DNA from 3 places in the Stenotrophomonas sp. K-6 genome. Region 3 is predicted to be linked to each of the others. Evidence: predicted binding sites of a transcription regulator. Region 3 holds the regulator's gene; each other region holds the start of a gene.
The links. The regulator FliA, encoded in region 3, starts transcription of late flagellar genes. The targets are predictions, from matches to a motif close to TAAAGTTTNNCNNNCNNNGGCCGATAA.
Positions count from the first base shown of each region.

Region 1: the regulator FliA is predicted to act here: its motif matches at 4,713-4,739, upstream of flgM (flagellar biosynthesis anti-sigma factor FlgM).
Region 2: the regulator FliA is predicted to act here: its motif matches at 2,529-2,555, upstream of AC13F7_RS18015 (flagellin).

Region 1 covers NZ_JBSPUC010000006.1:241,911-249,003, reverse strand. Annotated here, with positions in the region: gene flgE (flagellar hook protein FlgE) at 1-1,127, opposite strand, end outside; gene AC13F7_RS17970 (flagellar hook assembly protein FlgD) at 1,159-1,845, opposite strand; gene flgC (flagellar basal body rod protein FlgC) at 1,872-2,279, opposite strand; gene flgB (flagellar basal body rod protein FlgB) at 2,283-2,678, opposite strand; gene AC13F7_RS17955 (chemotaxis protein) at 2,964-3,908, opposite strand; gene flgA (flagellar basal body P-ring formation chaperone FlgA) at 4,014-4,661, shown strand; gene flgM (flagellar biosynthesis anti-sigma factor FlgM) at 4,771-5,073, shown strand; gene AC13F7_RS17940 (flagellar protein FlgN) at 5,076-5,408, shown strand; gene AC13F7_RS17935 (ATP-binding protein) at 5,488-6,717, shown strand; gene AC13F7_RS17930 (EAL domain-containing protein) at 6,718-7,093, opposite strand, start outside.
Region 2 covers NZ_JBSPUC010000006.1:252,702-259,794, reverse strand. Annotated here, with positions in the region: gene AC13F7_RS18020 (flagellin) at 1-1,196, opposite strand, end outside; gene AC13F7_RS18015 (flagellin) at 1,269-2,435, opposite strand; gene flgL (flagellar hook-associated protein FlgL) at 2,799-4,001, opposite strand; gene flgK (flagellar hook-associated protein FlgK) at 3,998-5,878, opposite strand; gene flgJ (flagellar assembly peptidoglycan hydrolase FlgJ) at 5,887-7,093, opposite strand, start outside.
Region 3 covers NZ_JBSPUC010000002.1:24,678-31,770, reverse strand. Annotated here, with positions in the region: gene AC13F7_RS05535 (chemotaxis protein CheA) at 1-1,822, opposite strand, end outside; gene AC13F7_RS05530 (protein phosphatase CheZ) at 1,828-2,442, opposite strand; gene cheY (chemotaxis response regulator CheY) at 2,442-2,834, opposite strand; gene AC13F7_RS05520 (RNA polymerase sigma factor FliA) at 2,851-3,597, opposite strand; gene AC13F7_RS05515 (MinD/ParA family ATP-binding protein) at 3,594-4,481, opposite strand; gene AC13F7_RS05510 (AAA family ATPase) at 4,468-6,123, opposite strand; gene flhA (flagellar biosynthesis protein FlhA) at 6,273-7,093, opposite strand, start outside.

The DNA.
Region 1 (7,093 bases), on a different contig from region 3:
AGCTGCTCGGTCAGGTCGACCGTGGAGGCTTCCAGCGAACCGGCCTGGACCTTGCCCAGGTTGGAGCTGTCCGGCGCGCCGGTGCGCGGGGTGCCGGAGTTGAAGGTTTCCACCCACAGGTTGTTGCCCTTGGCTTCCAGGCCCTGCGCGTTGTTGAAGGTGGTCAGCGCGACCTGGCCCAGCGGACGGTCATCGCCGTTGGAGTAGCGCGCGTAGACCACGCCTTCCTCGGACACGGTGACTTCGTTGAGCTTGCCGGCCGCGTAGCCGTCCTGCTGGGTGTTGCGCAGGGCGAACTTCTCGCCGTACTGGGTCGAGCCGCTGATATCCAGGGTCAGCGACAGATCACCCGCGCCGGTGGTCGGGCTGAACGCGGTGAACGCGATCTTCCCGTTGGCCGGGACGGTCAGAGCACCGGATTCATTGAACTCCATCGCAGTGGGGGCGCCCACCGGTTGTCCGTCAACGAAGTTGTGGACCTGCCATGCATTGGTACCGGCTGCTTTGACGAAATACGAGGTCTGGGTGTGGCTGACACCGAGCGAGTCGTACACGGTGATGCCACCGGTGGAATGGTTGTAGCTGTTCGAATCGGTCGGATCGAACGCGGCGACGGTCGGCGGCTTGGCATTGGCCGGCAGGGTGAAGCTGATGTTGACGCCCGTGGTCTGCTTGGGCGGACTGTCGGTGGTCAGCAGCTGCAGATCGGTCAGGCGGCCGGCATCGAAGTTGGTGCCATCGGCGTTGGGCGCGAACACCTGCAGGCGTGCGCCCTGCGGGTTGATCACGTAGCCGGCCTGGTCGGTCTGGAAGTTGCCGGCGCGCGAATACACGCGGGCGCCGTTCATGGTCATGGTGAAGAAGCCCTCACCGGAAATGGCCATGTCCAGGCTGCGCCCGGTCTGTTCGTTGTTGCCCTGCGAGAACTGCTGGGCGACGTTGGTCAGGCGTACGCCCGAGCCGACCGCGTTCTTGGACAGGCCGTAGCTGGTGGCCGAGAACAGATCGGCGAACTCGGCGCGCGACTGCTTGAAGCCGGTGGTGTTGACGTTGGCGATATTGTTCGCCGTGACGTTCAGATCGGCATTGGCTGCGTTGATGCCGGACAACGAGACGTTGAAGCCCATGGGTTGCTCCTGTGGATTCGGGTGGTGCGGCTCAGCTGATGCGGAGCACGTAGTCGATCGGGGCGGTGCCCAGACCCTTGAGGTTGAGGTAGAGGCCATCCGTGCCGACCGTGACGCTCTCCACCGGGGCCTGCACATAGGTGTTGAGCTTGGTCTTGGCGCCGGCGGTATCGGTATGCGAAGCGGCGATGGTGTAGGTGCCTTCGGCCATGCGGTTGCCGTTGGCATCCTTGCCGTCCCAGTCGAAGGTGACTTCGCCGGACGCCTTGGCTTCCACGCTGATCTGGTTGACCTTCACGCCGTTGGCATCGGTGATGTCCACCGTCACGAAGCCGGCGCCGGGCGCGGCGACCATGCCGGTGACGTCGCCGTCCTTCTCCAGCGCGAGCTTCTCCGAGGGCACCAGCACTTCGTGACCCACCAGGGCCGCGCCGCGCAGGATCTGGTCGCTGGACATCGAATCCTGGAAGCCCTTGACCGTGTTGTTGAGGTCGGTGATGCCCTGGACCTGCGACAGCTGCGCCATCTGCGCGACCATCTGGGTGTTGTCCATCGGCTTGAGCGGATCCTGGTGACGCAGCTGCTCGGTCATCAGGCGCATGAAGTCGGCCTGGTCCAGCGTGCTCTTTTTCTTGCTGGTGTCGCTGTTGGGTGCGTTCAGGCCCAGCGCGGTGTAGATGTCGCTGTTGTTCTGGCCAACGCCATTGGTGGTGCTCATGGGGGTCGATTCCTGGGGAGTGAGGGTCAGCGACCCATGGTCAGCGTGGCCAGCGCCAGTTCCTTGGCGGTGGTCAGCATCTCCACGCCCGCCTGGTAATTGCGCGAGGTCGAAATCAGGTTGACCATCTGCGCGACCGGGTCGACGTCGGGCTGGTAGATGTAGCCATCGGCATCGGCCAGCGGGTGGCCCGGCTCGTAGCGCTGGATCGGCGCGGCGTTGCTCTGGCTGATCTCCTTGACCTGCACCGTGGTGATGTTGGGGTCGGTGCGGCTGGTGACCGACTGGAAGATCGGCTCCAGCGGCTTGTAGACCGCATCGGCCGAACCGGCGACGGTATCGGCGTTGGAGAGGTTGGAGGCGATGGTGCTCATGCGCACGGACTGCGCCTGCAGCGCGGAACCGGCGATATCGAAGATGGGCAGGTTGCTCATGGCTTATTGCCCCGTGATCGCGGTGAGCATGGAGCGCACCTTGGATTCGACGAAGCTCAGCGAAGCGCGGTACTCCAGCGCAGCGCGGCCGTAGGCGGCGCGTTCGGCATCCGGATCGACGGTATTGCCGTCAATGCTCGGCTGCACGCCTTCTTTGGCGATCTGGAACGGGTTCAACCCGCCGCCGATCTCATAATGCTGTTCGTTGGTGGTTTTCATCAGGCCGTTTGCATCCAGGCCCTGGGCATTACGCAACGCGGCATCGAAATCCAGGTCCTGGGCCTTGTAGCCGGGGGTATCGGCGTTGCTCAGGTTGCTGGCGATCAGCTTCATCCGCTGCTCGCGCAACGGCATGGCCTGGGCATGGACACCCAGATAGTTGGAAATCAGATTGGGCATGGCGCACTCCCACGGGACGATGCCAGGGGCAGTGCAAGCGGCGTGCCAGAGGGCAGGGCGCGTCGGTGCCCGGCGGCATGTTCACGCCAGGGAATTCACCACGCCAGGGCAAGGGGCCATACCCCGGGGTAGATCCACGCCATGTGTGGATGAAAGGGCCAAACCCCAAGCTGGATCCACGCCATGGGTGGATGAGCAGGCCATACCCCGGGTGTACATCCACGCGACGCATGGACGCCGTAAACCCAACGGGGAAAGGACGCCGGCGCCAGGGCCGGCCGCCCCTTACGCCGCCATCGCGACCTTCTTCAGGCGGTCCAGCAGGAAGTCCGCCAGCTCATGCGGCGAGTACTTGGCCACGAACGCATTCGCGCCGACCCGCTCGACCATCGCGTTGTTGAACACGCCCGACAGGGAGGTGTGCAGCAGCACGTACAGGCCGGCCAGGCCCGGGTGACGCCGGATTTCCGTCGTCAGGGTGTAGCCGTCCATCGCCGGCATCTCGATATCGGAGATCACCATCGCGTAGCGCTCGGCGGGGTTCTCCCCGGAGGCGTGGATCTGCAGCAGGTGGTCCAGCGCCTGCTTGCCGTCCGAGAGCAGGGTCGCCCCGACCCCCAGCTGGTCCAGCACGCTGCGGATCTGCTGGCGGGCCACGCGGGAGTCGTCCACCACCAGGACCTGCATCGGCGGGGCGTCGGCGGGCAGGGCCATCGAGGGGTCCAGCACGGCTTCACCGCGGACTTCGGCGATGTCGGCCAGCACGCTTTCCACGTCGATCACCTGGATGAGTTCGCCCTGGAAACGGGTGACTGCGGTCAGATAGCTGGACTCGGCGCCCAGTTCCGGCGGCGGATGGATGTCCTCGACGGCAATATTGACGATTCGTTCCACGCCGCTCACCAGGAAGCCCTGGATGGAACGGTTGAACTCGGTCACCACCAGGTAGCCCGGTGCCTTGTCCGCATCGGGTTCACGCTCGGGGTGGCCGATTGCCAGGCCCAGGTCCAGCACCGGCACCGAGCGGCCACGGACATCGGCCACACCGGCGAACTGGCTGGGCAGCCCCGGTACCTGGAACAAGCCAGGGCGCCGCAGGACTTCCTGCACCTTGAAGACATTCACGCCAAAAAGCTGACGTCCACCCAGCCGGAACAGCAGCAGGGCCAGACGATTGTGGCCGGCCAGTCGCGTACGCTGGTCGATGCGGTTGAGCAGGTCATGGGACATGGACTTGGTATCGGCGGCACCGGCGGCGACTTGAGCGCCCCGAGTGCAGTAGTTCGGCATGACCCTTGCATCGAGCTGCGCATGATCCTTGCCCGTGGAGTGCCCATGCGTTCTGTTCTCTTTGCCGTGCTGTTGCTGGCCGCGCCCGCGTGGGCCGCTGGGGGCTGGCAACCCGTGGACAGCATCCGCCAGGCGGCGCTGGCCACGTTGCCGGCCGGCAGCGAAGGCGACACCACGCTGGATTCGGCACTGCGCCTGCCGGCCTGTGGTCAACCGCTGGCCGCCCAGCCTACCGGGACCAGTACGGTGGAGGTCAGCTGCCCCGACGCGGGCGGCTGGCGCCTGTTCGTACCGGTTAAGGTGCGGCGCAACCAGACCGTGCTCATTCTCAATAGAGGTGTGGCGGCTGGAGAAACCCTCTCGGCGGCCGATATCACTACCGGCCAGCGTGATGCGGCACGGATCGCCGGCGCAGCATTGGCCGATCCCGCCGCTGCGGTGGGCCGCGTGGCGCGCAGGACCCTGAGCGCCGGCAGCCTGCTGTCGGCCAACGATCTGGTCGCCCAGCGGCTGGTTCGGCGGGGCGACAGTGTCGCCCTGGTGTCCCGGCGCGGCGGGGTGGAGGTCCGGGTTGCCGGGCGTGCCATGGCCGACGCGGGCGAGAATGAGCGGGTGTCGGTCGAGAACCTCTCTTCGCGCAAGATCGTGCAGGGCACCGTGGCGGCCAGCGGTGACGTTTTAGTGGCGCGCTGACCACATGTGTGAATACGGGCCACTTTCCTCGCGAAACCTGCAATATTCCCCTAAAGATGGCGGCTGATTGGCCGTTATCCCTTGTGAACCGCAATCTCAGGACGAACCCATGAGCCAGAAAATCGACGGCAACCTGCAGGCCACCGCCCATCTGCGCAGTGTTGCGCTCGGCAACAAGCCCAGCGTCAGCACCGATGCCCCGGCGCGCCCGGTGGAGGCTGCCGACAGCCTGCGCCTGACCGGCGAAGCCACCAGCCTGCAGGCCATGCAGCGCGAACTGTCCACGGCCCCGGCCATCGATGCCAACCGTGTCCAGGCCGTGCGTGATTCGCTGCAGAACGGCACCTACAAGATCAATCCCGACGCGATCGCTTCGCGCATGCTTGAGCTGGACCAGCAGCTGCAGGGATGAAGCTGGCGATGAGCGAGCCGCTGCAGCGCCTCAGCGATGCCTTGGACGTCGAACGCCAGGCATTGGTCGAGCATGACGTACAGGCCCTGATCCGCGCGACCGGTGCCAAGCTGGAGGCGTTGCGAGCCCTCGAGGCCGCATTGCCGCTGGGACAGGCTGAGCGCGTGCAGGAGCTGGCCGAGCGCAACCGCGCCAACGGCGTGCTGCTCTCGCGCCGCCGCCGCGAGGTCAACTGGGCACTGCGCCAGCTCGGCCGCAGCGAAGATTCCTCGGCGTACGACGCCAAGGGACAGTCGCACACGCTGCATACCCGGCGGCCGCTCGCGGTCGCCTGAGCGGCGCGATCCGGCGGCCCGAGGCTGCCGACGATGACGTCACCGCGTATATTGAGCGCCTGTTTCCAGCCGCCTCGATGTGACCGTGACCGCAACTTCCTCTCTTGTCACCGCCCCGTTGCCCCCGCATCCGGTTCTGCTCGCCCTGTTCGAGCGGATCAAGGAAGGGGTTCTGCTGTTTCGTGAGGACGGCAGCGTCGCGCTGGCCAACACCGCGGTCAGTGAGATTCTCGGCCAGGCCGAACGCGATGCCGAACTGACACCCGCGCAATGGCTGCGCCAGCTGCTGCCGCCCGATGCGCTGGAGCAGGCAAGCCTCCACGGCCACTGGAATGGCAGCCTGCCGGTCGGCGAGCGCATGGTCATCGCCCACGTGTACCACCATGACGATGGCGGCCAGCGGCACTATCTGGCGCTGTTCCGCCGCATCGAAGGCCAGGAGGACTACGAGCGCGAGCTGCAGCAGCGGCACGCCGAGCTGCGGCAGGCCTACCTGCGCCTCAACGGCACCCAGGAAAAGCTGCTGCAGTCCGAGAAGATGGCCTCCATCGGCCAGCTGGCGGCCGGCGTGGCGCACGAAATCAACAACCCGATCGGTTATGTGCACTCCAACCTGGGCAGCCTGCAGGAATACCTGCGCAGCCTGTTCACCGTGATCGAAGCTTATGAGCGTGCGCTGCGCGCGCCCGACCCCAAGGCGCTGATCCCGGAGATCGACGATATCCGCCAACGCTTCGACATCGATTTCATCAGCCGCGATCTTCCGCAGCTGATGGCTGAGTCGCGCGAGGGCATCGAGCGGGTGACGCGCATCGTGCGCGACCTGAAGGACTTCTCGTACTCGGGCCGCGATGAGTCGTGGAAGCTGGTCGATCTGCACGCCGGTCTGGAATCGACGATCAACATCATCTGGAACGAGCTCAAGTACAAGGTGACCCTGCACCGGGAGTTCGGCCAGCTGCCGCTGGTGGAATGCCTGCCGTCGGAGTTGAATCAGGTGTACATGAACCTGCTGCTCAACGCCGGCCATGCCATCGCAGATCGCGGCACGATCAACGTGCGCACCGGCGTGGACGGCGACACGGTCTGGGTGGAGTTCGAGGATACCGGCGGCGGCATCTCGCCGGAGCTGCGCCAGCGCATCTTCGATCCGTTCTTCACCACCAAGCCGGTGGGCAGCGGCACCGGCCTGGGCCTGTCGATCTCCTACAGCATCATCAACAAGCACCACGGCCGCATCGATCTGGACAGCACCCCGGGCGTGGGGTCGAAGTTCCGCGTGGTGCTGCCGATCAAGCAGCCACGCTGATCACTCGTCTGCCGGGGCGGCGGCCACCATCGGCGAGGTATTCGCCCGGCGCTGTTCCTCGTGCGTGCGGAACGCCTGGTGGATGTGCTTGCGCAGCTCGTCGTCGTTCCACGGCTTGGTCAGGAACCGGTAGATCGCGCCGCGATTGATCGCGTCGGTGACTGTGTTGAGGTCCGTGTAGCCGGACAGCACCAGCCGGATCGTGTCCGGATAGAGCATCTTCACCCGGCCCAGGAACTCGGTGCCGCTCATGTCGCTCATGCGCTGATCGGACAGGATCACCTGCACGTCGTTGATGGCCAGCAGATCGAACGCGTCACGCACGTTGCCGGCCGCCAGGATGCGGTAGCCATCGCGGCGGAACAGACGCACCAGC
Region 2 (7,093 bases), on a different contig from region 3:
CAGCGCAGCAGGCTGAGCACGTTCTGCGGCACCTGGTTGGCCTGGGCCAGCATGGCCGTGCCGGCCTGCTGCAGGATCTGGGTGCGGGTCAGCTCTGCGGTTTCCTTGGCGAAATCGGTGTCCTTGATGCGGCTGCGCGACGCGGACAGGTTTTCCGAGGAGGTCTGCAGGTTGGCAACGACCGAGGTGAAGCGGTTCTGGATCGCACCCAAATCGGCGCGGGTGTTGTTGATCGAGCTCAGCGCCTTGTCAACGATTTCCAGCGCCTGCTGGGCACCCTTGACGGTGGAAACGTCGATCTTGTCGGCGAACTGCTTGCCCGGCGTCGCCGGCGCGGTGCTCGCATCGGTGTAGGTTGCGCCGGTAGCGGCCACGGTGAAGCCCTTATACGCGCCGTCCTTGTCAACGCTGTCCTTGACCGAGGTCAGGGTCACGCCGGTGCCGGCGGTATCGACTTCGGCATAGACGCCGGTTTCACCGATCTTGGCGTTGATGTGCGAGGCCAGCGCGGTGGCGGCGGCGGTGCCGGTGGCGGCAACGCTGCCGGCGCTCTTGACAGTCAGCGCGTCGAAGTCGACCTTGGCGCCCTTGCTGTCAGTGATGCTCAGGCCGGTGATGTTGATATCAGCGGTGGCAGAAGCAGCAGCCGTGATGGCTACCGCGCCAGTGGCGAACTCGGCACCGCCCAAGGCATTGGCCTTGGCGTCCACGACCTTGTCGATGGCGATGGCCTGGCCGGCGTTGGCACCGACCTGGAACAGCTGGCTGGAGAACGAGCCATCCAGCAGCTTGGTGCCGTTGAAGTCGGACTGCTTGGCGACGCGGTCGATTTCGCTGACCAGCTGGGTTACTTCGGCCTGCAGGGCCTTGCGGTCGCTGGCCGAGTTGGTGGCGTTGGAGGCCTGCACCGACAGCTCGCGGACGCGCTGCAGGTTGTTGCCGATTTCGGTCAGCGAACCTTCGGCGACCTGCGCCAGCGAGATGCCATCGTTGGCGTTGCGGATGGCCACGTCGGTGCCGCGGATCTGGGTGCCGAAGCGCTCGGAGATGGCCAGACCGGCCGCATCGTCCTTGGCACTGTTGATGCGCGAACCCGACGACAGGCGCTGGATCGTGGTGGCCAGGGAGCTGCCGCTGGTGCTCAGATTACGCTGAGCATTCAACGACATCGTGTTGGTGTTGATGACTTGTGCCATGAGGAGGGGTCCTTGAGCGGTTGCACGTGAGTTGGGTTAGACGCTCATGACGTGCTTCAGGAGCGGCTCATGTCAGCGCTGCAACAGGCTGAGCACGTTCTGCGGCACCTGGTTGGCCTGGGCCAGCATGGCCGTACCGGCCTGCTGCAGGATCTGGGTGCGGGTCAACTCTGCGGTTTCCTTGGCGAAGTCGGTATCGCGGATGCGGCTGCGCGATGCGGACAGGTTTTCCGAGGAGGTCTGCAGGTTGGCAACGACGGAGGTGAAGCGGTTCTGGATGGCACCGAGATCGGCGCGCACGCTGTTGACCGACTCCAATGCCTTGTCGACGATTTCCAGGGCCTTCTGCGCGCCGACATAGGACGAAACGTCCAGGTCCTTGACGAAGGCGGAGGTGGCGGTCGCGGCGACGGAACTCGGCGCAGCGACGGTGGAGTCGGCCAGGTTCAGCTGGCCGGCACCATCGATGACCAGGTCGCGGTCTGCCTTCACGGAGGTCAGCTTCAGGCTGTGGGTGTCCGGGGTGCCGGCGGTGGTGACCACCTCGGCATAGACACCGGCTTCACCGATCTTGCTGTTGATCTGGGCGGCGGCGGAGGCGGCGAACTCGGCGGTGGTGCTGCCAGAGATCGTGCCGATCTCAACGCCATTGATGGTGACGTCTTCCAGGTCGGTGATGACGGTGATATCGGCGCTGCTGCTGACCGACGGAGCGAACTTGGCGTTGCCCAGCGAGCTGGACTTGGCGTCGACCACGTTGTTGATGGCGATCGCCTGACCGGCGTTGGCGCCGACCTGGAACAGCTGGCTGGTGAAGCTACCATCCAGCAGTTTGGTACCGTTGAAGTCAGACTGCTTGGCGACGCGGTCGATTTCGCTGACCAGCTGGGTCACTTCGGCCTGGAGGGCCTTGCGGTCGCTGGCCGAGTTGGTGGCGTTGGAGGCCTGCACGGCCAGTTCGCGGACACGCTGCAGATTGTTGCCGATCTCGCTCAGCGAACCCTCGGCGACCTGGGCCAGCGAGATGCCGTCGTTGGCATTGCGGATCGCGACGTCGGTGCCGCGGATCTGGGTGCCGAAGCGCTCGGAAATTGCCAGGCCGGCGGCGTCGTCTTTTGCGCTGTTGATGCGCAGGCCCGACGACAGGCGCTGGATGGTGGTAGCGAGCGAGCTGCCGCTGGTGCTCAGGTTGCGCTGAGCGTTGAGCGACATCGTATTGGTGTTGATTACCTGTGCCATGGGTCGTCTCCCTTATTGGAATCCCGGTGGTGAAAGGAACGAAGCGCCGCCGTTTTTTTGTTTTTGGCTGTGTGCTTCGCTGTTGCCAAATCAATAACGGCGCTTTGTCAACAACCTTTAGGCGGAGATTTGGCTGGAATTGACGGGGAGGCGCGAGAGGACGAATTTCACGGGCCATCCGGCCGTGGCTGGAGCGAGGGCAGGCTTGGAAGAGCACTGCGCGCAGGAAAGTCGCCGTGTAGACCAGCGATGGGGTCAGGACCGCCCCCTCCGGCCCCGATGGCTATGCCAGGACCCAGAACGAAGAAGGCCGCGATGCTCAGAGCATCGCGGCCTTCAGGCCAACCCAGGTTGTAGGGGCGATCAGCGGATCGTGTTGAACAGCGACATCTGCTGCATCTGCGAGAACAGGGTCTGTGCCGCCTGCAGGGCGGTCTTTTCCAGCTGGTACTGGCTCAACGCGTCGGCGTAGTCCACGTCGCGCATCTGCGAGAGAGTGGTCTTGAGCGTCACGACATTCGATTCGCGCATGTCCGCAGCATTGTCCAGCATCTTCAACTGGGCACCGCCGGAAGCGCGTGAGTCGATCATCCGCTCGGAGGCACGTGCCACGTCGCGCAGGCCGCTTTGCAGCAGGTTCTGCTGGGCTGCCTGCTGGGCAGGGGTGCCCGTGTCCATCTTCAGCGCGCCGATCAGCGAATCCAGGGTGCCGAAGATGTCGCGGCTGGAGGACGGGCTCACCTCGAAGGTGTCACCTGCCGCTGGCACGCCGTCGATATGCAGGCGCACGCCGTTGACCACAATGTCGTCCCCGGCCTTCATGCTCCCAGTGGAGACCACGGTGCCGCCGGCATCGACCAGTTCGTAGGCATCGGCGGCAGTGAAGCGCACGCTGAAGCCCTCGCCATTCCAGCCGCCATCACCGTTGCGGGTGACGTTGGTGAGCACGCCGGTACCGGTGTTGCCGGCCGCCGCCGCAGCATCCACGTGCCCATCGCCGGTGACGATGCGCATGAAGATCTCGCTGCCGGGCAGGGCGTCGAGCACGTAGGTGTCCGGGCCGACCTCGACCTGACGCTGGTTCTGGTCGCCGTTGTAGACGATCCGGCCATCGATCTGGCTGAACGGCGGGCTGCCGTCATCGGTGCCACCGAATACATAGCGGCCGGTGCCGTCGGTACTGTTGGCCACCGCCAGCAGATTGCCGCGGATCGCCTCGATTTCCGTGACCATGGATTGCTTGTCAGCCGCGGCCAGCGCCGGGTTGTTGGCGTAGATGGTCAGTTCGGTGATGCGGCCCATCATGTCGCCGACCTGGGCGAGTGCATTTTCCTGGATGCCCAGCCGGTTCTGCACGTTGCCGGCGTTGAGCTGCATGCGGTCCAGCGAGGCCAGGGTGCGGTCCAGGCCGACCGCGCTGCCGGCCGAGACCGGATCGTCCTTGGCGGTCACGATCTTGCTGCCGGTGGAGATCTGACGCTCCAGGTGGCTCATCTTCGCCTGCGAGGCCAGCATCAACGACACCGACTGGTTGAACATCATGCCGGTGGAAATACGATTGTTCATGAGCGTACGGCTCCGAGGATCGTCTGGAACATGGTGTCGGCGGTGGAGATCAGCTGCGAGGCGGCCTGGTAGGCCTGCTGCAGGCGGAGCATGTCCGAGGCTTCTTCATCCAGATTGACGCCGGAGATCGAGTCCCGGGCGGCCTGGGCCTGGTCCGTGATCACCTGCTGGGCCATCAGGGAATACTCGGCCGAACGCGCAGCGGCACCGACCTGGGTGGTCAGGCCGCCGAGGGCGCCACTGAGGGTGACCGTGCCTTCGTTGAATGCCTTGGCCTGCTCGACCTTGGCCAGCAGCAGCGCGTTGCTGTTGTCCGAGGAGCCGGCCGGGGTCGGTGCGATGGTGAAGGTATCGCCGGTCTTGGGCGCGCCGTCGAGGACGAAGCTCCAGCCGTTGGCGGTGATGGTCTGGCCGGCGGTATAGGTGTTGGGTGCTCCGCCATCGATGGTGTATTCGGTGGCGCTGATGAACACGATCGCCGCCGGATTGCGCAGCGCCGCGTTGTCCGCGTCGGTCACCTTCACCCCGGTCAGCTTGCCGGTGCCGGTGTTGGCCATCGCGGCAGTGCCCTTGATCGGGGCGGCTGCGGCCAGGCGGGAGGTGTCAGTGATCGCCACCTCCATGCTGCCGGCCACGCCCGCCGTGGGCTGCAGCAGGAAGCGGTCATCCGTGGACGGGGTGCCGGTCATGACCAGCTCGACGCCGTTGAGCACCAGCGGATCGGCAGCGGTGCCGGTGCCGGTCATCGGGATGCTGGCACCGGTGTCCGCCCGCGAGGCCAGCCACTGGGTGCCATCGAACTTCATCACGATGTTCTGGCCGTCCAGCTTGGCCAGATCGCCGAAGCGCGCGGTCATCTGGGCGGTGCCGGCATTGTTGCTGTTGGCGGTGATGCGCGGGTTGCCGATGTTGAAGAAGTCGCCGCCCATCTGGCCGTAGAGATCGGCGCCCTGGCGGTGGACGTCGTTGAAGCTGCTGGCCATGCCGATTGCCAGCTTGCCGAGCTCGGCCTGGGCCGGCGTCAGCACCGTGTCGCGGAACTCCAGCAGGCCGCCGATCTGGCCGCCGAGCGTCTTGGGCTCGATGGTGATCTTCTGGCCCTGGCTTTCCAGCGCCAGCTGCAGGCGCTCGGGCTGGTAGGGGTCGGTGACGGTGGTGACCCTGGAGGCCGTGGTACCCACCACCAGCGCCTGACCGCCGGCGGTGTAGACGTTCATCAGCCCGCCGTCCTGCATCACCGCGTTGCCGCCGGTGTAGCCGACCAGGTTGGCGATCAGTTCGTCACGGCGATCCAGCAAATCCGGCGCCGCGGTGGCGGCGTTGCCACCGATCGCACCGTTGAGCTGAGCGATTTCCTTGGCCAGCCGGTTGATCTCGGTGGCGCCGGCGATCAGGCCGTTGTTGACCTCGCCGTTGAGGTTGTTGAGCTGGGTGTTGAGCTGCTGGAAGCGGCCGGACAGGGTCTTGCCGGCATCCAGCACGTTCTGGCGGTCGGCGCTGCCGGAGGCATTGGACGACAGGCCGCTGACGGAGTCGAAGAAGTTCGACCACACACCGGCGACGTTGGTGGCGGTGTCGGAGAACATGGCGTCCACGCGGTCGGCCATGGTGGACAGCTGCTTCAGGCGCGCCAGTTCACCGCTGCCGTCGAGCAGGCGCGAGATCGCCAGCTGGTCGGCAACGCGACGCACGTCGGTGATCCGGGTGCCGTTGCCGACGTCGCCATACCCGTAGTTCTGCGGGTTGGCGGTGGCGAAATCCACCTTCTGCCGGCTGTAGCCCGGCGTCTTGATGTTGGCGACGTTATGGCTGGTGGTCGCCAGGGCGCGCTGGAAAGCGAGCAGGGCGCTGGTGCCGGTGGAGAGAACGCTGGACATGGATTACCTCAACGACGGATGACACCCAGCCCGGTCGGGCTGGCGGTGCTGGCAAAAGTGCGACCCAGGCGCTGGCCGGCATCGGTCACGGCCGCGACGGCGCGTTCGATGGTCGGGCCGCCGGCGATCGCGGCGATCTTGGCGGCATAGGTGGGGTCGGTGGCATAGCCGGCGCGCTGCAGGCCCTGCGCGAAGCTGCGGACGTCGCTGCCGGCCTGGAGGGCGTTCTGGTAACGCGGGCTGGTCTTCAGCAGGCGCACGTAGTCGGCGAAGCTGTCGCCCACCGAGTTGTAGGCGCGGAAGCTGGCGGTTTCGTTACGGCGTACGCCATTGACGTACTCGTGGGTGCCACTGGTGGCGCGCTCGCCCTGCCAACCGTTGGCCTTGATCCCGAACAGGTTGTGCGAACTGTCGCCGCCACTGCGGCGTACCAGCTTGCGGCCCCAGCCGGTCTCCAGCGCGGCCTGGGCGACCAGCGCCTTGGCATCCACGCCCAGTTCGCGGGCTGCCTGCTGGGCATGGCCCCAGATGCTGGCGACGAAGCCGGCCGGGGTGTGCGGGCCCAGCTCCGCAGCCGCGGTGGAGGCGGCCAGGCTATCAACCGCGCTGGGGCCGGTGGCGGCCGTGCGGTTGACGTCCTGCCAGCGGTCATCGCCCATCGCCCAGTTGGCGCTGGCTGGATCGGCCTCTGCAGCGGCGGCGTAGGGATCACGACTGCCGATCGCCTCGTGCATCTGGCTGCTCTCGCGCCCGGCGATCAGGTCCAGCGCACGCTCCATCGGTTGCAGGACCGCCGACGGTTCGCTGCCGCCCAGCTTCTGCAGCAGATCCACTTCACTGGGCACCACCGGCGCCGTCGCTGCCGGCAGCGGCAGGCCAGCGGCGGCCGGGGCATTGAGGCGATAGGCGCGCAGTGCGGCGGCCGGGTTGAGCGAGGTATCCACCGGCTTGGCGGTCTCGCCTTCGCCGCCACCGAGCTGGCGCGCGATCATGCTGGACAGGCCCAGCCCGCGGCCGCGCGTCATCGCGTCGGCGATCTTCTGGTCGTACATCTCGCGGAACATGGTGTTTTCGCCGGGGAACAGCGAATCGCCGAAGCTGGCCTCACGCATGCTCTTGATCAGCATCTGGGCGAACTGGCCCTCCAGCTGGCGGGCGACCTTGTCGACCTTGGCCTGGCTGTTGGGCTGGGCGGGGTTGAGTTCCAGCGCCGGT
Region 3 (7,093 bases):
GCAGCCCGTCCACGTCCAGGATCAGCGCCATGCGGCCGTCACCGATGAGGGTGGCGCCGGCATAGCCACGCAGTCCGCGCAGGGCTTTGGGCAGCGGCTTGATCACCACTTCCTCGCGGCCGCGCACCTGGTCGACCACCAGGCCAAAGCGGGCTTCACCGGCCTGCAGTACCACGATGGTCAGCAACGAGGACGGCATCGGCTCCACGTCCAGCCAATGGCGCAGATCCACCAGGGCCAGCGTGTGCGATTTGCGGTCCAGCACGGCGCGGCCATCGAACCACCCCAGGGAGCTGTTGGGGGCGTGCAGCACCTCCATCACACGGGCCAGCGGCAGAGCGTAGACGTCCTCGCCGGCCTGCACCAGCAGGGTCGGCAGGATGGCCAGCGTGAGCGGCACGCGGATCATGAAGCGGCTGCCACGGCCCAGCTCGGACTGGATCTGGATCTGGCCGCTGAGTTCGCGGATGCGCGACTGGACCACGTCCATGCCCACGCCGCGGCCGGAGATGTCGGTCACCTGCTGCTTGGTCGAGAACCCGGGCAGGAAGACCAGATGCAGGCATTCCTCGCTGCTCAGGCGGGCGGCAGCTTCCGGATCGATCAGGCCCTTCTCGCGCGCCTTCTGGCGCAGACGTTCCGGATCGATACCCGCGCCATCGTCCTGCACTTCGATGCTGACGTAGTCGCCTTCCTGCTGGGCCGACAGGCGCACGTGGCCGCTGCGCGGCTTGCCCTGGGCTTCGCGCAGGTCCGGCATCTCCACGCCGTGATCGATCGCGTTGCGGACCAGATGGACCAGTGGATCGGCCAGCGCTTCGACCAGGTTGCGGTCCAGCTCGGTCTCGGCACCGATCAGTTCCAGCTCCACTTCCTTCTTCAGCGAGCGCGCGACATCGCGGGCCACCTTGGGGAAGCGCGAGAACACCTTGCCGACCGGCTGCATGCGGGTGCGCATCACCGCCGACTGCAGGCGGGCGGTGGCGATGTCCAGGGTGGAGACCGCGCGGTCCAGCTCTTCATCGTGCAGGCGCGCGCGCAGGGTCTTGAGCCGGTTGCGCGAGAGCACCAGTTCGCCGATCAGGTTGACGATCGCATCCAGGCGTTTGGTATCCACGCGCACGGTGTGCTCGGCCTCGGCGACCGGCTTGTTGGGCGCCGGCTTGTTGGCGGCAGGCGCGGCGGGCGCTGCCACTGCACGCGGCGCCGGGGCCGGTGCAGCCGTCACGGGCTTGGCACCGGGTGCCGCGCCGCCGTGCAGCTGGTCGAGCAGGGATTCGAACTCGTCCTCGCTGATCATGCCGTCGTCTTTCCTGGCGGCGACCGCGGTCGGTGCGGCACCGCCATGCAGCTGGTCGAGCAGTGCTTCGAATTCATCGTCGGTGATCAGCTCACCGCTGCTGGGGCCGGCGGCGGCGCTCGGTGCGGCCGCCGGCGTCGCCGGGCCGTTGACGTCGAACTGTGCGATCAGCTCCGGCGGGGCATAGCCCGGCTCGGTGCCGGCCGAGACCGAGTCCAGCATCGACTGCAGATAGTCCAGCGACTGCTGGGCCGCGTCGAAGTGATGGGCTTGCAGCGTGGCCTGGCCCGAGCGCGCCATGCCGAGGGTTTCCTCGGCGGCGTGGCACAGCTCGACCATCGCCTGGATGCCGAGGAAGCCCGCGCCGCCTTTGAGCGTGTGGAACCCGCGGAACACGGCGTTGAGCTGGTCACCGTCCTGGGGCGCCTGCTCCAGCGACACCAGCTGTTCGCCAAGGCGATCCAGGATCTCCTGGGCCTCGAGGATGAAGTCGGCAGCGATATCGTCCGGAACAGCACTCATGATCGTTAAAGTCCCAAATCGGAGAGCAGGTCGTCAGCGTCGACCTGTGAAACCTGGTGGCGGTCCAGACCGGTCACGGCCGGGCCGGCCAGACCGTTGTCGCGCTTGTGCGCGGTGTCGTCCTGCGGCGGCAGCCCGAGTGCACCGAAGCCTTCATGCACGCGACGCACGATGCCCACCACGCGGCGGATGATCTGCCCGGTGAGATCCTGGTAGCTCTGGGTGAGTGCGATCTCGGTCAGGTTGTGGCGGATGCGGTCCAGCTGCTGGTCCTGGTCGGCCGTCACGCCATTGGCGCGCAGCTGCTCGGTGAGCGTGCGGCATTCTTCGGCCAGGTCCAGGGTGCGGTGGGTGGCCTGTTCGGTCATCGCCACCACGTGATCCAGACGCGCGCAGGCATCGTCCAGTTCGCCGGCTTCGCTGGGCAGGCTGGGCAGCTCGCCCAGTGCCTGGCCCAGCTCGCGGGCAAGCCGGTTCAACCCGGCCATCATCGGCTGGGTCCGCAGTGCGGCCAGTGCATCGATTTGCTGACGCCACGCTGCTTCGTCGCCCGATTCCAGCGCGGCCAGTGCATCCTGCAGGCGCTGCACCAGCGCTGATTTGTCGCTCAGGGTTTCCATCAGGCGCTCGCCGCCAGACGTTCGAAGATCTTGCCGAGCTTTTCTTCCAGGGTCTGGGCGGTGAACGGCTTGATGATGTAGCCGTTGACGCCGTTCTGGGCCGCTTCGATGATCTGCTCGCGCTTGGCTTCTGCGGTCACCATCAACACCGGCAGGGTCTTGAGCTTGGCGTCGGCGCGGATGGCCTTGAGCAGGTCGATGCCCGTCATCACCGGCATGTTCCAGTCGGTGACCACGAAATCGAACGGCTGGCTCTGCAACAGCATCAGCGCGGCATGCCCGTCCTCGGCTTCGGCGGTGTTGGTGAAGCCCAGATCGCCCAGCAGGTTCTTGACGATACGACGCATGGTCGAAAAATCGTCGACGATCAGGATACGCATGTTCTTGTCCAAAGCTCTTTCCTCGGTCTTAATGGTTCTCGAGGCCGGCGTCGGCCGCCTCGAAGATTTTCAGTCGGCCACGCAGGCGCAGCACGGCCTGGCCATGGATCTGGCACACGCGCGATTCGCTGACGCCCAACACGGCGCCGATCTCTTTCAGGTTCAGTTCCTGCTCGTAGTACAGCGACAGGACCAGCTGTTCGCGCTCGGGCAGCAGTCCGATGGCGTTGCCCAGCTCACGTCCGAACTCACCGCGCTCCAGCACCTGCTGCGGGGTCGGGCCGCCCTGGGCAACGGTGTCCAGTTCGCCCTGGTCCTCGATCCGTGATTCCAGGCTCAGCACCTGGCCGCGCGAGGCATCTTCCATCAGGCGCAGGTAGTCCGGCAGCGGCATGTCCATCGCGGCGGCCACTTCCGTGGCGCTGGCGGCACGGCCGGTGCTCTGCTCAAGCCGGCGGATGGTGGCGGCGGCGTCGCGGGCGCGGCGGTGGACCGAGCGCGGTACCCAGTCGCCACGGCGGATCTCATCGATCATCGAGCCACGGATGCGGATCGAGGCATAGGTCTCGAACGAGGCGCCCTGGTCGGCGTCGTAGCTGCGCGACGCTTCGATCAGGCCCATCATGCCGGCCTGGATCAGGTCGTCCACTTCCACGCTCGCCGGCAGGCGGGCGGCCAGGTGATGGGCGATGCGGCGGACCAGGTCGGAGTGCTGGGCAATGCACTCGTTGGCTGCGACCCGCTGGACCTCTTTGTATTGTGCGGCGCCTTTCATGCGGTCACCCCGCGTTGCTTGAGGATGCGTTCGAGGAAGAACTCAACGCCGCCACGTGGCTCGGTCGGGGCCTGCCAGCGTGCGGTACGGCGCGCGATCTCGGTCAGTGCCAGCGCCGAGGGGCTGGACGGGTAGGCCTTCACCACCGGCTGCTGGCGCTGGACCGACAGGCGCAGCCAGTCGTCCTGCGGCACGCAGCCCAGGTAGTTGAGCGAGACATCGGCGAGGAACTTCTCGCAGACGCGGGTCAGCTTCTCGTACAGCACCCGGCCTTCATTCGGGTCGCGCACCATGTTGGCGACCACCTGGATCCGGTCCACGCCGCGTTCGCGCGAGAGCACTTTGATCAAGGCGTAGGCGTCGGTGATCGAGGCCGGCTCATCGCAGACCACGACGACGGTGTCCTGGGCGGCCTGGCAGAACGTCAACACGCCGTCGGTGATGCCCGCGGCCGTGTCCACCACCATGATGTCCAGCTCACGCTCCAGCTCGGAAAACACGTTGATCAGCCCGATGTGCTCGGCCTGCTGCAGCTCGGCCATGTTGCGGCGGCCGGAGGCGGCCGGCACCACCAGCAGGCCGCCGGGGCCTTCGATGATGACCTCCTCCAGCGTGCAGCGCCCGGCGATCAGGTCGGCCAGGGTCACGGTCGGCTTCAGCCCCAGGATCACATCGACATTGGCCAGGGCCAGGTCGGCATCCAGCAGCAGGGTGCGTTTGCCCATGCTGGCAAGCGCCACGGCCAGGTTGGCCGAAACGTTCGTTTTGCCCACGCCGCCCTTGCCGCCGGTGACGGCGATGGTGCGGACCGGGCCCAGCGGCTGGCTTCGGGTAGCCGACAACGGGAAGGTCTGGGTCAGCTTGGCGTACTCACGCGACGGCATGGTTCAACTCCGGGTTGCAGGGCATATCGGCCGCGCGGCGCAAATCTTCAAGGCGAAGTACAAGATTGGCCGCACTGGCACGGTGCAGGTCTTCAGGAACGTCCTGGCCATCGGTGACCCAGGTGATCGGCAGGCGGTGGTCCACGGCCACCGACAGGGCGGTACCGAAGCGCCCGGTCTCGTCCAGCTTGCTCAGCACCACACCCTGCGGGTTGGCGGCGCTGAAGCGGCGGACCACCTCGTCCATGTCGCCGAAACTGGTGTTGGCCGGCAGCACCAGCAGGGTGCGGATCTGCTCGGCGGCCCGCAGCCACTGCAGCTGGGCGGCCAGCGCACGGTCGCGCGGGCCCAGGCCGGCGGTGTCGATCAGGACCAGTTTGTAGTCCTTCAGGCGTTCCAGCAGCTGGTTCAGATCGCTGCCACTGCTGGCCTCGTGGACGGCGATGCCGAGCTGGCGGCCGAAGCCGTACAGCTGCTCGCGGGCGCCGATGCGGCCGGTATCGGTGGTGACCAGGGCCACATCGCGGGCGGCGTGGGCTTCGGCGAAGCGCGAGGCCAGCTTGGCGATGGTGGTGGTCTTGCCGGCACCCGTCGGGCCGACCAGGGCGATCACGCCGCCCGCTTCGAGCGGGTCGACCGGGGCGATCGGCAGCTTCTTGGAGAGCAGGCCGAGCATCAGGCCGCGGCCACGGTGGGCTTCGGTGTCCAGCGGAATCTGCATGGCCACGTCACGGCTGATGCCGGCGTCGAAGCCGTATTCATCCATCAGGTCCAAGGCGGCCGCACGGACCGGCGAGCCGCGCAGGCGTTCGTCGGTGAAGCGGTGCATCTCGCGCTCGATGACGTGGCGCATGCCCGCCACTTCGTGACGCAGCTGGCGGAGTTCTTCGTCGTCGCGCGGGATCAGGCTCAGCTCCGGCACGCTGGCCACGACCGGTGCCGGTTCGTTGGCGGCGGCCGCGGTGGTCACCGGCAGCGGCAGCGGCAGCGCCGGCGGTACGGCGGTGGCCACGATCGCGGCCGGGGCGAGCACCGCCGCGGCCGGCAATGCGGGCTCGTCCATTTCATCCAGTGGTGGATCGATCACGAAACGGGCGCGGTTGATCGCGGCGGGCGCGGCAACAGCCTCCACCGGCTCGGCGGGCGCCGCCGCCGCGGCCTGCTCGACATTGAACGGCGCGAAGATCTGCTCCGGCAGCGACGGTTCGTTGACAGCCGGGTTGAGGCCTGCGCGGGCCAGGGTGGCGGCAAAGCCATCACTGCCGCGCGGCGGCACTACTTCGTGGGCGGTATCGAGCGTGCGGCCGGTCGCGCCGACAGCGGCGCGCGCCAGGGCGGCAACGGCCGAAGTGGTGGCCGCGACCGGCTCGGGCGTGGCGACCGGGGCCTTGCGACGGGTCACCGCCGCGATCACGGCATCGGCGGCGCTGCGTGGGCGCGGGGCCGGCGGCGGAGCGACGTCCTTGCGGGCCGCTTCCAGGGCACGCTGCACGGCGTCTTCATCGTAGTTCGCCGCCGCCACGATTTCGACACCTTCCGCGATCCGGCGGTTGGACAGGATCACGGCGTCCGGACCGTGTTCCTTGCGCACCAGGTTCATGGCCGAGCGCATATCGGAGGCGACGAAGCGTTTGATTTTCATGCTGTGGTACCGGGACTGGGGCGGCGGAGTGGTGGAAGGGAAACGCTGGTTGTCGGTGGTCTGCACGGTCAGGGATTCCCTTTATTTCCTGCTGCGGTGAATTCGAATGAGGTGTCTGTTTTCTGTCGCGTTGCCGTCGGGCGCCTGGCTCAACTGATCGTGCCGACCAGCTTCAACCGTTTGTCCTCGGGTACCTCGCTGTAGGCGAGTACGGACAGCGAGGGGACGCTGTGGCGTACCAGCCGTGCCAGCGCGGCACGTACCGGGCCGGGGACCAGCACGACCGCCGGCTCGTTCTTCGCTTCCTGCTTGCCGACACATTCGGCCAGGCTTTGATGCAGTCGCTCGGCGAGTCCGGGTTCCAGCGCGGCGCCGTTGCCCTGAGTGGACTCCTGCAAGACGCGTTCCAGTTGCGGATTGAGGGTGAACACCGGCAGCTCCGCCGACATGCCGGCGATCTCCTGCACGATGAAGCGGCCCAGTGCATTGCGTACGGCAGCGGTCAGCACGGCCGGGTCCTGGCTGGTCGGGGCACTTTCCACCAGCGATTCGACGATCTTGCGCAGTTGGCGGATCGGGATGCGTTCGATCAGCAGGTTCTGCAGCACGCGCACCACGGCCGAGAGCGGCAGCGACTTCGGCGTCAGATCCTCGACCAGCTTCGGTGCGCTCTTGGCCAGGTTGGCCAGCAGCTGCTGCACTTCTTCATGGCCCAGCAGTTCCGGGGCGTGCTCGCGGATCAGGTGCGATAGATGCGTGGCCACCACGGTGGCCGGATCGACCACCGTGTAGCCCATTGTTTCGGCGTTGGCGCGCTGGTGCGGCTGGATCCAGGTGGCGTCCAGGCCGAAGGCTGGATCCTTTCCGGCGATGCCTTCCAGCGTGCCCAGCGCACTGCCCGGGTCCAGCGCGAGTTCGCGGTCGGGGTGGATCTCGGCGGTGGCCACGGGCACGCCGTGGATCAGCAGGC